DNA from 3 places in the Peribacillus sp. P4_B1 genome. Region 1 is predicted to be linked to each of the others. Evidence: riboswitches for the same ligand, from Rfam matches in the RefSeq annotation. Region 1 holds a riboswitch; each other region holds the start of a gene.

Region 1 (4,706 bases):
CAGAACTACGCCTTATATCCCCATATGTCCGTCTATGACAATATGGCATTTGGATTGAAGCTCAGGAAAACACCAAAAGCGGAAATCAAGCAAAGGGTCAATGATGCTGCAAGGATCCTCGGACTTGAAGAGCTGCTAAACAGGAAACCTAAAGCCCTTTCCGGTGGTCAGCGCCAGCGTGTGGCACTTGGCCGTGCAATTGTAAGGGACGCAAAGGTTTTTTTGATGGATGAGCCACTATCCAATCTCGACGCAAAGCTGCGGGTTCAAATGCGGGCGGAAATCGCTAAACTACATAAACGGCTGGACACCACGACGATATATGTCACACATGACCAAACAGAGGCAATGACAATGGCGACACGTCTTGTCGTAATGAAAGATGGTATCATCCAACAGGTCGGTGCACCAAAGGACGTTTACGAGAAACCCATTAACGTTTTCGTCGGCGGTTTTATCGGATCGCCTGCCATGAACTTCTTCACCGGAACATTAAAAGAAGGCACGATTAAAATTGGTGCACAAACGCTAGAAATACCCGAATTGAAGATGAAAATGCTGCGTGATCAAGGATATGTCGGAAAAGATATAATCCTTGGCATCCGTCCGGAGGATTTCCATAATGAAGGAGTTTACTTCACGGAGTCCCCAAACACAACATTCACAACCCAAATTGATGTAGCCGAGCTCATGGGCGCAGAGATCATGCTTTACTCCACATTAGAGGGGCAGGACTTCGTCGCACGGGTCGATGCCAAGAATATTATCCAGGCAGGCGAGAAAATCAAACTTGCCCTTGACATGAATAAAGCCCACTTTTTCGATAAAGGGACCGAACACCGCATTTTAGTTGAAGAAGATGAACAGATGCAGGAAAGCATGAAGTTATCTGCTAATTAAACGCAAAAAGACCCGTTCATGAATGGGTCTTTTTGCGTTTATTCAAATAATATCTAATGGGCAAACCCTATTCCTGGACCAAAACCACTTCATCATGTCCGCATTCAGAGCATTTCATGAGATGCGGGCATTGGCCTTTTTGAAGGGATTGAGGGTATCCGTCGTTTTCTTTAAGTGTGTCGATATCCATATAAGCACTGTAATCATCAGCGTAATCCATGAATTTCCCTTTATCATCAAGACCACTGCTGCACTCCGGGCAATTTACATGAATTTTTCTTAGACCGTTGCAAAGCGGGCATAAAGACATTGTTTTTCCTCCTGTCCCCGATACTTATGATTTCATTATTTGCTGATTCCATTATTTTAACATATGGGAACACCCTCCCTAAAACCAGCGGGAGGGCACTCCTATGCAATTATTTATTAACCATGTCAGCAGGATCTACCCATGCTTTGAATTCAGCTTCCGTCAGGAATTCTAATTTCAACGCCGCTTCTTTTAACGTTGAGTTGTCCTTGAATGCAGTTTTGGCGATCTTGGCTGCTTTTTCATAACCAATATGCGGGTTCAATGCTGTTACCAACATAAGTGAACGGTCTACATTTTCTTTGATTTTATCTTCATTTGCAGTGATGCCAACTGCACAATTAATGTTGAAAGAGTGAATGCCTTCCGTCAATAATTTCACCGTTTGCAGGAAGTTATAGATGATGACTGGTTTGAATACATTCAGTTCAAAGTTACCTTGGCTTGCTGCAAAGCCAATCGTCGCATCGTTACCCACGATTTGTGTCGCAATCATGGTAAGCGCTTCACTTTGTGTAGGATTGACTTTACCTGGCATGATGGAGCTGCCTGGTTCGTTTTCAGGAATGGCAATTTCGCCGATTCCGCTTCTAGGGCCACTTGCCAGCCATCTGACATCGTTCGCAATTTTCATTAAATCCGCTGCCAATGCTTTCAACGCACCGTGTGCGTAGACGATTTCGTTATGGCTTGTCAATGCATGGAACTTATTATCCGAAGTGACAAAGGGATGTCCTGTATCTGCTGCAATTTGTTTGGCCGAAAGTCCTGGGAATTCTTTTTTTGTATTGATTCCCGTTCCTACAGCCGTTCCGCCTAGGGCCAGGTTCAATAATTTTTGGCTGCTTTCCTGAATCATCGCGAGATCTTTATCGAGCATCGCTTTCCAACCGGAAATTTCTTGTCCCAAAGTCAGTGGTGTTGCATCTTGAAGATGTGTCCGGCCAATTTTCACGACATCCCAAAATTCTTTTTCTTTTGAATCGAAAGTATCACGAAGTGCTTTGATGGCAGGAACCAATTTTTCAGCGACTTCCATAAAGGCTGCAATATGCATGGCGGTCGGGAAAGTATCATTGGAGCTTTGTGCCTTGTTCACATCATCATTCGGGTGAAGGGTTTCGGATTCACCATTTTCTTTTAACCATTCATTCCCTTTGTTAGCGACCACTTCATTCACGTTCATATTACTTTGCGTACCGCTTCCCGTTTGCCAAACTACAAGTGGGAAATGTTCATCAAGCGTACCTTCAAGGATTTCGTCGCAAATCTTAACGATGGCATTCTTTTTAACCTCCGAAAGATCGCCAAGATCAAAGTTCACCTTTGCCGCAGCTTGTTTAACGTATGCAAATGCACGAACTAATTCAATCGGCATTTTTTCGTTACCGATTTTGAAATTGTTACGGCTTCTCTCCGTTTGTGCACCCCAATATTTATCGGCAGGAACTTTCACTTCACCCATCGTATCTCGTTCGATTCTGTATTCCATGTGTTCTCCTCCTATTGTTTGCACTATTCATCGAAGACCATATGTATATGAAATGAATAATGTCATATTATTCTTTCTCTTTATACATTGTACAAACTTTATTTTTTTAATGCAAAAATAACCGGCCAAGCCTCCCCCTTTTTCTTTAAAATCCATTTAAAATCGTGTTTATCCCTGGACCCATGCAAATTTTGGATATTCTTTTTAGATACATAAAGTGTTGACACCGCTAGTCTCCAATTGCCCTTTTCATGAAAATCAAAGCATTATCATCCAAAATGTTCTTGACAGCATTTTATATATATAGTAAATTCAAAAGAAATTGAATAATCTAAACTCTTATCGAGAGAGGTAGAGGGAATGGCCCGATGACACCTCAGCAACCTTCATTTGTTTCAAACCAATGAAAAGGTGCTAATTCCACAAGTTTGTGAACTTGGAAGATAAGAAGAATGACTCGTCCCTATTTAATCAAAGTCTTCTTCTTAAAGAAGACTTTTTTTTATTTTATTTAACTAAAAAGGAGCAGTGAAAACTATGTACAAAACTGAAACATATCTTGCTCAATTAGGAAATCGCAGTGAAACGGCGACAGGAACAGTCAATCCGCCAGTTTACTTTTCAACAGCTTTTCGCCATGAAGGAATCGGCCAATCGACTGGATTTGATTATACAAGGACAGGTAATCCTACACGCCAACTATTGGAACGATCCATCGCAGATCTGGAAAAAGGCGACCAAGGGTATGCCTGCAGTTCAGGAATGGCAGCCATTTCTACTATACTGGCCTTATTTAAATCAGATGATGCATGGATTGTCAGCGAAGATCTTTATGGCGGTACATATCGTCTGTTGGAACAAGGGTTTAAGAAATGGGGATTGAAGTGCGACTATGTGAACACTTGTTGTTTGGAGGATATTGAAAAAGCCATCACTCCTCACACGAAAGCCATCTTCATCGAAACTCCCACTAACCCTCTTATGCAGCAAACGGACATTAGCGCCGTTGCAGCATTGGCCAAACGATTTAATTTATTGTTAATCGTTGATAACACTTTTTACACGCCTCTTATTCAACAACCCATCCTGCTTGGAGCAGATATTGTGATCCACAGTGCAACCAAGTATCTCGGTGGTCATAATGATGTGCTCGCTGGACTGATCGTTGCTAGCGGCGCTGAATTATGTGATGCACTTGCCTTCCATCATAATGGCATGGGAGCTGTCTTGAGCCCCTTTGATTCCTGGCTGCTGATGCGCGGAATGAAAACCCTGGCATTACGGATGGAACGTCATGAAAAGAATGCCAAGATACTTGTAGATTACTTGGCGGAACATGATTGTGTTACAGATGTATTGTATCCCGGTAGAGGCGGCATGATTTCATTCCGGATCATTGATGAAGCGGCGGTCAACCCATTTTTACAATCACTCTCATTAATTTCGTTTGCAGAAAGCCTTGGAGGGGTTGAAAGCTTCATCACCTATCCTGCTACACAAACACATGCCGATATACCGCTTGAAGTCAGAACGGCGAACGGGGTTTGCAATCGCCTGCTGCGCTTCTCCGTCGGCATTGAAGACAGCGAAGATTTGATCCAGGACTTACAGCAAGCATTCGCACATGTAAAAAGGGAGGCACTACAATGACCACTCATGATTTCAGCTTTGAAACCAAATTACTTCATAATCAACATAAATTCGATCCTGCAACAGGCGGTGTGAGCGTCCCCATTCAGCACGCATCCACTTTCCATCAATCCGATATCGATCAATTCGGCAAATATGATTACAGCAGAAGCGGGAACCCAACTCGCGAAGCACTGGAAGATATCATTGCCGAACTTGAGGAAGGCACTCACGGTTTTGCCTTTTCATCAGGTATGGCAGCCATTTCAACAGCTTTCCTGCTGTTGTCTGCCGGAGACCATATCGTCATTTCCGAAGATGTGTATGGCGGTACGTTCAGGATGGTCACAAACGTTTTGACGCGTTTCAATATTG
Region 2 (4,706 bases), on a different contig from region 1:
CTCCCCATTCCTCATGATCGTAATTTCCTCACAGATTTCAAAAATCTCAGGCAGACGATGTGAAATGAAAATGACTCCAACACCTTTTTGCTTTAATTCATTTACAATTCGAAAAAGTTCTGTCGTTTCTATATGACTTAACGGAGCAGTTGGTTCGTCGAGAATCAGGAATTTGCATTCTGTCGAAACGGCTCTTGCTATCAGGACCATCTGTTTTTCAGCCAAGGTAAGGTCTCTTACCAGCTTTTTCGAAGGGACACGAATTTTCATATCTTCAAGAATTAAAGAGGCTTGGTTGTGCAGCTCTTTCCATTGAACTATCTGTTTTTTTCCCATGTTTTGGACCATATCATTCAACATTATATTTTCCCCAACGGTTAAATAAGGGATGAGGGCCGTATCTACTTCCTGATAAACTATTTGAATACCCTGTTCCTGCGCCGCTTTGGGCGAGCGGATATTCTGCTTTATCCCATCAATAAAAATGTCACCTGAATAATGAACATGGGCTCCCGATAAAACCTTCATTAACGTCGATTTCCCTGCTCCGTTTGCACCGACCAATGCGTGGGTTGCCCCTGATTGTATAGAAAAGTCAACTTCACTAAGCGCCTTCACTCCTGGAAATTCAATCGAGATTTTCTTCATTTCTAGTTGCGTGCCCATGTCCATTCCCCCTTATTGAACAGACACTCCCTTCACTTGCAAGAGAGTGTCCCCTTTTACTTTTTATAATGAGCTTTCAAAACTTTCATCCAATCTTCTTCAAATTCCGTTGATACACCCCATCCTTCGACAATACCAGACAGATTTGCCATGTTAACGGCTTCTTTTGAGGCTTGGATTTGCTTTTGTGAAATAAGTGAAGCCTCTAAGTCATAGGTTTGCGGTGTTTTTTCGCCCGCTAATTTTTTTGCCAATATCCTCATATTCACTGCACCAATCAACTTGGGATCGACGGCTGCCGTGTAGGACCATGAGCTAGCGGCCGATTGGATTTCCTGAAGATCTGCATTCGATACATCAATTCCGTATATCTTCACTTCATCGCGGCCCGCTTCTTTAATCGCCCGGGCGGCACCGATAGCGAAGGCATCCCATGTTGCGAAAATGGCATCCAATTTACCTTTTGGGTATTTATTCAGCATTGCGGCTACTGCATTTTGTGTTTGAACCGAAGTATCTGCAGATGCCACTCCGAATCTTTCGACTTCCCTAATTCCAGGGTTTTCTTTTAATTTTTCCTGATAAACTGAATTTCTTCTCACCATTGGAGGAAAACCATCCACCCAAAGGTAAGCAATCGCCGCTTCACCTTTCTGTTCTTTTATCAGTTTATCGAAAGCCAGTGTTGCCAGCGCTTCATCATCCTGTGAAGTTAATGTCACACCTTCTATTTTAGATAAATCGCTATTTGAATCGAATGTGACAACGCTTTTACCTGCATCAACCAACTTTTGAACGTCATTCACTGTTGCTGCATCATCACCATGGGAGATGATATAGCCGTCATAATCTTCCTGCAAAGCCTGCGCGATCGCATCATGGAATTTAGCCGTATCCCCATTGGCTGTATACGTATCCACTTGAAAGCCCATTGCTTCTCCTTCTTCCTTCGCTCCAGCAAGGTATTGGGCCGTATGATCATCACCGCCAATTTTACGGATCACTTTGATTTTGGCCCCTTCCCCATCAGCAAATCTTTCCGGTACATTTTCAAATGATACTTTTTCTTCTTTCTTCGATTCTGTGGAACTCTGTCCTGTAGAACAACCCGTTAAAAGCAACGCCGAAGCGATGGCTGAAACGAATATCCCTTTAATAGATCTTCCCATCTTGTTTCCCTCCACATTCTCCTATTATTCTTATCAGTTAAGTTGGTGTAAATCATAAAATAAAAACCTCTCTAGTAATAGAGAGGTTTAATCAGCTGTATTGCAGACTTATCCCTCTCTTATCTGTCAAAACATTTCTGTTTTGCAGGATTTAGCACCAATTCCTAATGGAACGGTTGCTGGGCATCTTAGGGCCAGTCCCTCCGCCACTCTTGATAAGAGAATATATCGTGTTACGTTTTTCGTAATTATCACTTTATAGGGATATAGTCGTAAAGTCAATAGTTTTTCGAATATTTGAAATGTTTCCTGCTACTTTTTATTTTCTTTGAAGCTGGGCTAGACGCTTTTTCTCAATTTTTTCAAGTCTCTCCAACTGACGTAGTTTCACTTCGAACACAGTGATCGGATCACGGTAAACTTCCGGATTTTCTTTCATATGCTCCAATGCAGCCTGGTAGTCTTTAATTTCAGTCTGCGTTTGCTCTATTGTTTTTTGAAGTAAGGCAAATGAGCTGCGATAGAAAAGTGAGATGTCCCGATCTAAAGATTTTTCAAACAATCCAAATTGGGTAAGGAAGCGTTCAGTGATCATTTCCGCAACATCCTGGTAATCTTCACTTTCCAAGTATTTCTTATAACGATTGTACATATTGGCTTTATTTTGCGGTATTGCCCCAAACAGCTTTCCTGCTCCTTTAAGCAGCAATTGTGATGGAGTCCTTCGCAAAAGGATATTAACGTCATCGATGCGGATACTGCTTGTCATCCGGTCGGCATCACGGCGCCAGTCATCCAATACCCTGAAGTCACCTGCCAGCATAATCCGTTCTTCTTTGTATAATTCATTGAATCCGGCACTCATCTCATCCATAAACTGTTGGCTTTGTGAGAACTCCATTTGGGAACTAGCAATCCAATCTTGAAGAGAACGGTAATATTGAGGCATGATCTTGTCAGAAATGAAGGCTTGAATCCGCTCATTCATTTCATGGTTCAACTGTATATGGACCTGACTGAAATCACTGCTTTCCGTTAACGATTTAGAGCAATCCCTCAGTAATTCAGGAATTTTAGAAGAAAGCTGACTTTTCACTTCATCCTTAAGCACACGGTACGACCTTATGATATTTTCACTTTTTTCTTTTTCTAAATCAGCCAGTTGATTGACCGCACCATTCAATTTGACTTCCATCTGTTCATTCCAAGAGATGGAATGCTCGCATTTCCGTTCATTGGCTGTCCGTTTTTCTAACAGATAAGATAAAGTTTTACGAATGAAAGCAAGGATTTTTTCAGACCTTCTTTCTTTCCAATTATCATCTTGATAATTCGATTGAAGGAATGCAGAAAGGTCATTCAACTGCTGCTTGCTGTCATAAAGTTTAGAGAAAGCGAACACTTTCGCATTCGGGAAATATGCATTCACTTTATCCCATGTTTCGTCTTCCATCCGGACCGCGACTTGATCACTGTATATCGTATCCATTTTATTTAATAAGAAATGAATCGGCAGTTTCGGAGCCATCATTTGAATTTCCAATAACAGGTCCCGTTCACTACCGGTGAAAGGCGCCCGGGCATCAAGAACGAACATCAGGCCATCACTGCCATGTAAATAGCCTTGGAAATCCGATTCCACGCTTTTTTCCCCATTGAACCCCGGTGTATCCAATAATCGCAGACGATTATTTCTAAGATAGTCACTAATAAGCGTCACATCGACAATAGTCCCGCGCTGGCGGCGTGTTTCATCCAATTCAGTTAGCTCCATGACAACCTTGCTATCTGTATCGGTAATTTCAAGGATTTCCAAATCATCCCCGTCTTTGACGCTGACTAGTGAAGAATGATCTTCGGCAGCGATGCTCTCGCCAACTATTGACTGTATAAAGGATGTCTTGCCATTTCCTGTACTTCCCACAAGAAGAAGATTGAAATTTCCGGTATCCTTAAGCCCCTCGACCATCCATTTAAGCTTATTGCCAACCCTTAAATCATTCTCTTCAGCCCATTGGATGATAGAATTGAACAGTTTCTCTCCCGCTTCCAGTCCGCCTCCCAATTTAGGCGATTTCGAAAGCAGGCTTTCTGCATCCTGAATGACCAGCGCATTAATCGTATCCGGGAAGATTTCATTCCAGGACAGCGCGGATGCCGCCGCAAACAGCGAAAGCTCCCCATCTGCGATTTTCAGCCAGTTTTCCAGCAACCTTGGCACGACAGGGCTTAAATCTTTGATTAGGTGCGTTCCTTCCAACAGGCCTGCATATGCATCCCTGTAATAGACGGAAAGCTCATCCCATACATCCCCTTGGTTTAATTCGATGGTATCTATCAAGTTATTAATCACTCTTAGCCATTCAAAATAAGAATCGGTATATTTATAATTTTTCCAGAGGGCAACCGTCACCTTTTCGAAACGACCCTGGTCAAGTGTGTATAGCGAACCAAGGACAGTTGAAAAGTAGTCCGGATCCATCGATTGGGCAACCCCCTGCTGGATATACGTTTTCAACACATCGAACCAGCCCATTGATTCTGTACGGATACTTTCATTCGCCGCTAATACCACCGCACTGTTCCAATCCTTTTGTTCTTCAAAAAAGGCTCGTGCGATTTCCGTGACATTCGGATAGTCAGGTTGAAACTCTACTGCTTCTTTCACGACTTTGGAAGCCAAATCATTTCTAGATTCAACTATGTAAAGGGAAAACAGTTGCAAAAGAACCTCCGTTTTCAAAACCGCTTCATTCGTATCGACGGATTTATAAATATCCTCTGCGGTTGAATACATTTCCAGTTCAAAATAAGCATCAGCGATGTTTTTCTTCGCCCATGAACCAAGTTCACCTTCTATGTTTTCCCATT
Region 3 (4,706 bases), on a different contig from region 1:
ATGTTTTTTACAAAATCAGATGCAATGATACCGTTTTCTGTAATGATGCCGGTAATTAGCTGATTTGGTGTAACGTCAAAGGCTGGATTGAATGTCTTCACGTTTTCCGGAGCGATCCGTACACCTTGAATGAAGGTGATTTCCGCTTCATCCCGTTCTTCAATCGGGATGGATGAGCCGGATTTGATAGAAAGGTCGAATGTGCTTGATGGAGCAGCCACATAAAAAGGGATACTAAAGTGCCTAGCTAATATGGCCAATCCCAATGTCCCGATTTTATTGGCTGTATCACCATTAGCCGCAATTCTGTCGGCCCCAACTATAATTCCATTGATCCGTTTCTGAAGAATCGTATGTGCAGCCATATTATCAGATATTAAGGTGACGTCAACCCCTGATTGCATCAGTTCCCAAGCAGTCAAACGCGCCCCTTGCAGGACAGGTCTGGTTTCACAAGCGTACACTTTTAGCGGAAAGCCCCTTTCTTTTGCAAGGTGGAATGGAGCCAATGCTGTTCCATAACGGGCTGTGGCAATCCCACCAGCGTTGCAATGCGTTAGGATGGAATCACCTTTAGCGAATAAGGATAAACCATGTTCCCCAATTTTCCTGCACATTTCTTCATCCTCAGTAAAGATGGCTTTGGCCTCCGTTACAAGTGCTTCCTTGGCAGCTGAAATGCTTTGTGCTGCTTGCAAGGTGCTTTCCATCCTCCGTAATGCCCAAAAAAGGTTGACCGCAGTAGGCCTGGAAGAGGCGAGCTTTTCAATATGCCCCGTTACATTCTTCTTGAATTCCCCTATTTCAGTGGTTGTTTCCTGTTTGGCACCAAGTGCAACGCCAAATGCTGCCGTCAGTCCGATTGCTGGGGCGCCGCGTACCTTTAATGTCAAAATGCTGTCGTATACATCATCAACTGAATGAAGTTCAATGAATTCAGTTAAGGAAGGCAGGGCCTGTTGATTTAATAATGTAATATGGGTATCATCCCATTGGACTGAATATGGTAAGGGTGCTAGTGTCGTCATGTACAGGTCTCCTTTTAAAGGGTTGAATAAAATGGAAGTGTATGGTTTTTCAACGCATCAATGACAGCTGGAACATCCAATTCTTCCCGTTTTTTAATTAAAAAAGCACCAATCTTCAATGTTGTCGTTTTTGCAGCGATCCTAGATTCTTTATCTTCAATGACATTTAGATCGGCAACATGGGAAAGGCCAATGGTTCGCCGAATCAGTTCGCATCCGGCAAAACCGAATGCATCCCTTTTGAATTTAGCCAGTAAATAAGGTAGATAACCCTTCACATTGCGGAATGGGCTTATATTTTGGGTGTTCCATAGTTCAGTATATGCTTCTTCAAAGGCATTCCAAAATTGATGGAGGTGTGTGAAAATCTCTTCCTTTCCAGGGCCATTACGTGTGACTGCCTGAAAAAGAAGGTTGGCTGTGTATTGACCTAGGTCAAAACCAACTGGGCCATAAAAAGCGAATTCTGCATCAATAACCTTTGTTTCAGTTTCACTTGCAAATATACTTCCTGTATGTAAATCTCCATGAAGCAAGGATTCCTGCTCGGTTTCAAAGCTTTGTTTCAGCTTGGCGACTTCAAGTATCACATCTTGATCATTCCAAATACTTTTGGCGGCATCAGTCAATTCCACCTCGAAATCTCCGGGGAGCTCCTCGAAAAAAGGATCCGTGAAAATGTAGACTTCAGTGATTCTGCAAAGCTCCGGATTCGTGAAGTGTCGGGCCACTTCTTTTTTCGCAGAGGGTTCTAAATGATAATCGGATGTATAAAATGCCGTCTTCGCTACATACTCACCGATATGCTGTGAAAGCAATGGATATGGATCACCATCGATTAATCCTGTTCTAACGATTTTCAAGTGCGATAAATCTTCCATGACTGTGATCGCAAGCTGTTCATCCGAATAATAGACTTGCGGTACGAATTCGGGGCAATAGCTTTTGAAATGAATAAGTGCATTCGCTTCAATGGCAGCCCTTTTCAATGTCAGCGGCCAGCTTTCGCCAATTACCTTGGCATATGGGACAGCCTGTTTGATTATTATTCCTTTATTTGTATCAGTTTCTGTAATATGAAAAACATAATTTAAGTTACCATCTCCGATTTCTTTACAGTTTAAACTGGCATCCGCATTGATCAACCCAAGTTTTTTTGCAAAGGTTACAGCTGTTTCGTTTGTCAATCTTTTAAAATTCGAATGGTTTTGAGTCATTTTTTTCCCTCCAGGTTCAAAATAAGAATAAAAAAGCCTCTTTCATATAGAAAGAGGCAGAAGTTTTGGCTTCGGACCTCTCATCTCCCAGAAAAATGAATTCTGGTGGAATTAGCACCGTGCTCTGTGGATTTTATAATCCGGCGGTGGATCCGCCCCATTTCACAATGGTATTACAGTCGGTTGCTGGGCTTCATAGGGCCTTTATCCCTCAGCCTGCTCTTGATAAGAGTATATGTATTCTGAAATTTTAATCTTCGGGAAAATAATATCAACTTTTTAAATAGTTTGTCAATGGGGAAATTAATAAAAGTCCGGCCGGCGATCTTCGAATACAGGTATTTTGTTACGTGCTTCCGTAACTTTAGTGAAGTCCAAGGTGCCTGTCAATAGTTCGTTTTCTTCTCCCGCTTCACTTACGATAACTCCCCATGGATCAATAATCAAGGAATGACCAGCAAATATATTATTGATATCCGAACCTGAACGATTAACGGCTACAACATAGGCTTGGTTCTCGATGGCACGACTAATCAATAAGGCTCTCCAGTGATCGAGTCTGGGCTTAGGCCATTCTGCGGTTACGAATAGAACTTCGGCACCTTGAACAGCATGGGCTCGCTGCCATTCCGGGAAGCGGATGTCATAACAAATGAATCCAGCACATATTTTTTCATCAAGAGTGAATAAACCTTCTTTTTCACCTGGCTGCAGGTAGCGATGTTCATCCATCAATTGAAATAAGTGAAGCTTATCATACTCTTTAATGAGTTTTCCATCCTTATTGATGATGATCATGGTGTTATAGATACCCTTGCTCGTTTTTTTGGCAATGGAACCGCCTACGATGTGAATCTCGTGTTTCCTTGCCTGTGTTTTAAGGAATTCAATCGTTTTTTCCGCCTCTTGATCAGCAATCTCATTTAACCTGGTCAAGTCGTATCCAGTTGTCCAAAGCTCTGGTAAAATGACGATATCGGGTTCTGACCGTGCTGCTTCTTCCAACCATTGTTCCGCAACCTGAAAATTGATATCCGGTTGCCCGAATGCTATATCCATTTGAATACAGGCTATTTTCCACTTCATCGTTTAAAACCCCCACATGTAAAAAATGCTTTACAAGACTATGATAAACATATATCATTTGTGACTAGAATTTCAAGAAATTTCAGAGAAGGTGTATAAATGTTGCAATTCGAAAAATCCGGAAAGCTTCAGGACCTGCCAAAGCAGTTTTTTGCCTCACTTGTCGCAAAAGTCAATGCGATTACGGCACAAGGACATGATGTCATTAATTTAGGCCAGGGAAATCCTGATCAACCGACGCCTGAACATATCGTGAAAAGTTTACAGACTGCCGCTGAAAGATCGATTAATCATAAATATTCACCATTCCGGGGACATCAATATTTAAAGGATGCCGCTGCCGTCTTTTATGAACGTGAATATGGAGTCAAGCTGGATCCAAATAGTGAAGTGGCGATTCTCTTTGGAGGAAAGGCAGGTCTTGTCGAACTGCCGCAATGTTTATTAAATCCAGGTGATACGATCCTGGTCCCTGATCCCGGCTATCCGGATTATCTTTCAGGTGTAGTGTTAGCCCAGGCAAAAACCGAATTCATGCCCTTGACAGAAGAAAATGGTTTTCTTCCGAATTACAAAGTTATACATAAAGACGTGCTTGATAAAGCCAAAATGATGTTCTTGAACTATCCGAATAATCCCACTGGTGCTTCTGCAACTGAAAGTTTTTTTGATGAAACCGTCTCCCGCGCAAGAGAGCATTCAATTTGTGTGGTCCACGATTTCGCTTATGGAGCGATAGGGTTCGACGGAAAAAAACCGACAAGCTTTCTCCAGGCAAAGGGAGCGAAGGATGTAGGAATAGAAATATACACACTATCGAAAACATACAATATGGCAGGGTGGAGAGTTGGCTTCGCAATGGGGAATAAAAGTGTCATAGAGGCTCTTGAACTATTACAAGACCATCTTTATGTGAGTCTCTTCCCGGCGATACAGGAAGCAGCGGCAAGTGCATTGCTTGACTCGCAGAGCTGTGTAGAGGAATTAGTGAAGATGTATGAGGGGCGCAGGAATGTTTTCATTGAGGGATTAAGGGTAATCGGCTGGGAAGTCAAAGCTCCTGAAGCATCGTTTTTTGCCTGGCTCAAGGTACCAAAAGGTTTTACGTCAGAGAGTTTTGCAGACTATTTATTAACGCATGCCCACGTAGCTGTTGCCGCAGGGAATGGATTCGGTGAATTTGGCGAAGGTTACGTAAGGGTAGGGCTTCTGACTTCGGAAGAGCGGTTAAAAGAGGCTGTGGAACGAATTCGCACACTAAACTTATTTTAACGAAGGATTGAGGTATCCAATCTATCCCACCGTTAAATGGTTAAAAACGTATTGACAAAGTATGGATTACCTGTCAGAATACAAAATAAATTCCAAATCTTTC

What was found. Region 1 has a riboswitch for S-adenosylmethionine ahead of AC1DVK_RS12670 (methionine biosynthesis PLP-dependent protein). Riboswitches for the same ligand answer to the same signal wherever they lie in the genome.
Region 2: another riboswitch for S-adenosylmethionine. It lies ahead of AC1DVK_RS15635 (sugar ABC transporter substrate-binding protein); the one in region 1 lies ahead of AC1DVK_RS12670 (methionine biosynthesis PLP-dependent protein).
Region 3: another riboswitch for S-adenosylmethionine. It lies ahead of mtnK (S-methyl-5-thioribose kinase); the one in region 1 lies ahead of AC1DVK_RS12670 (methionine biosynthesis PLP-dependent protein).

The regions. Positions count from the first base shown of each region.
Region 1 is NZ_JBFUHM010000018.1:66,820-71,525, reverse strand. It holds gene AC1DVK_RS12685 (ABC transporter ATP-binding protein) at 1-900, shown strand, start outside; gene AC1DVK_RS12680 (hypothetical protein) at 968-1,210, opposite strand; gene fumC (class II fumarate hydratase) at 1,320-2,702, opposite strand; SAM riboswitch class I at 3,039-3,152, shown strand; gene AC1DVK_RS12670 (methionine biosynthesis PLP-dependent protein) at 3,240-4,352, shown strand; gene metC (cystathionine beta-lyase) at 4,349-4,706, shown strand, end outside.
Region 2 is NZ_JBFUHM010000026.1:8,564-13,269, forward strand. It holds gene AC1DVK_RS15630 (sugar ABC transporter ATP-binding protein) at 1-666, opposite strand, end outside; gene AC1DVK_RS15635 (sugar ABC transporter substrate-binding protein) at 723-1,835, opposite strand; SAM riboswitch class I at 1,952-2,057, opposite strand; gene AC1DVK_RS15640 (GTPase domain-containing protein) at 2,155-4,706, opposite strand, start outside.
Region 3 is NZ_JBFUHM010000022.1:20,035-24,740, forward strand. It holds gene mtnA (S-methyl-5-thioribose-1-phosphate isomerase) at 1-1,028, opposite strand, end outside; gene mtnK (S-methyl-5-thioribose kinase) at 1,043-2,245, opposite strand; SAM riboswitch class I at 2,323-2,477, opposite strand; gene AC1DVK_RS14260 (carbon-nitrogen family hydrolase) at 2,549-3,331, opposite strand; gene AC1DVK_RS14265 (aminotransferase class I/II-fold pyridoxal phosphate-dependent enzyme) at 3,431-4,603, shown strand.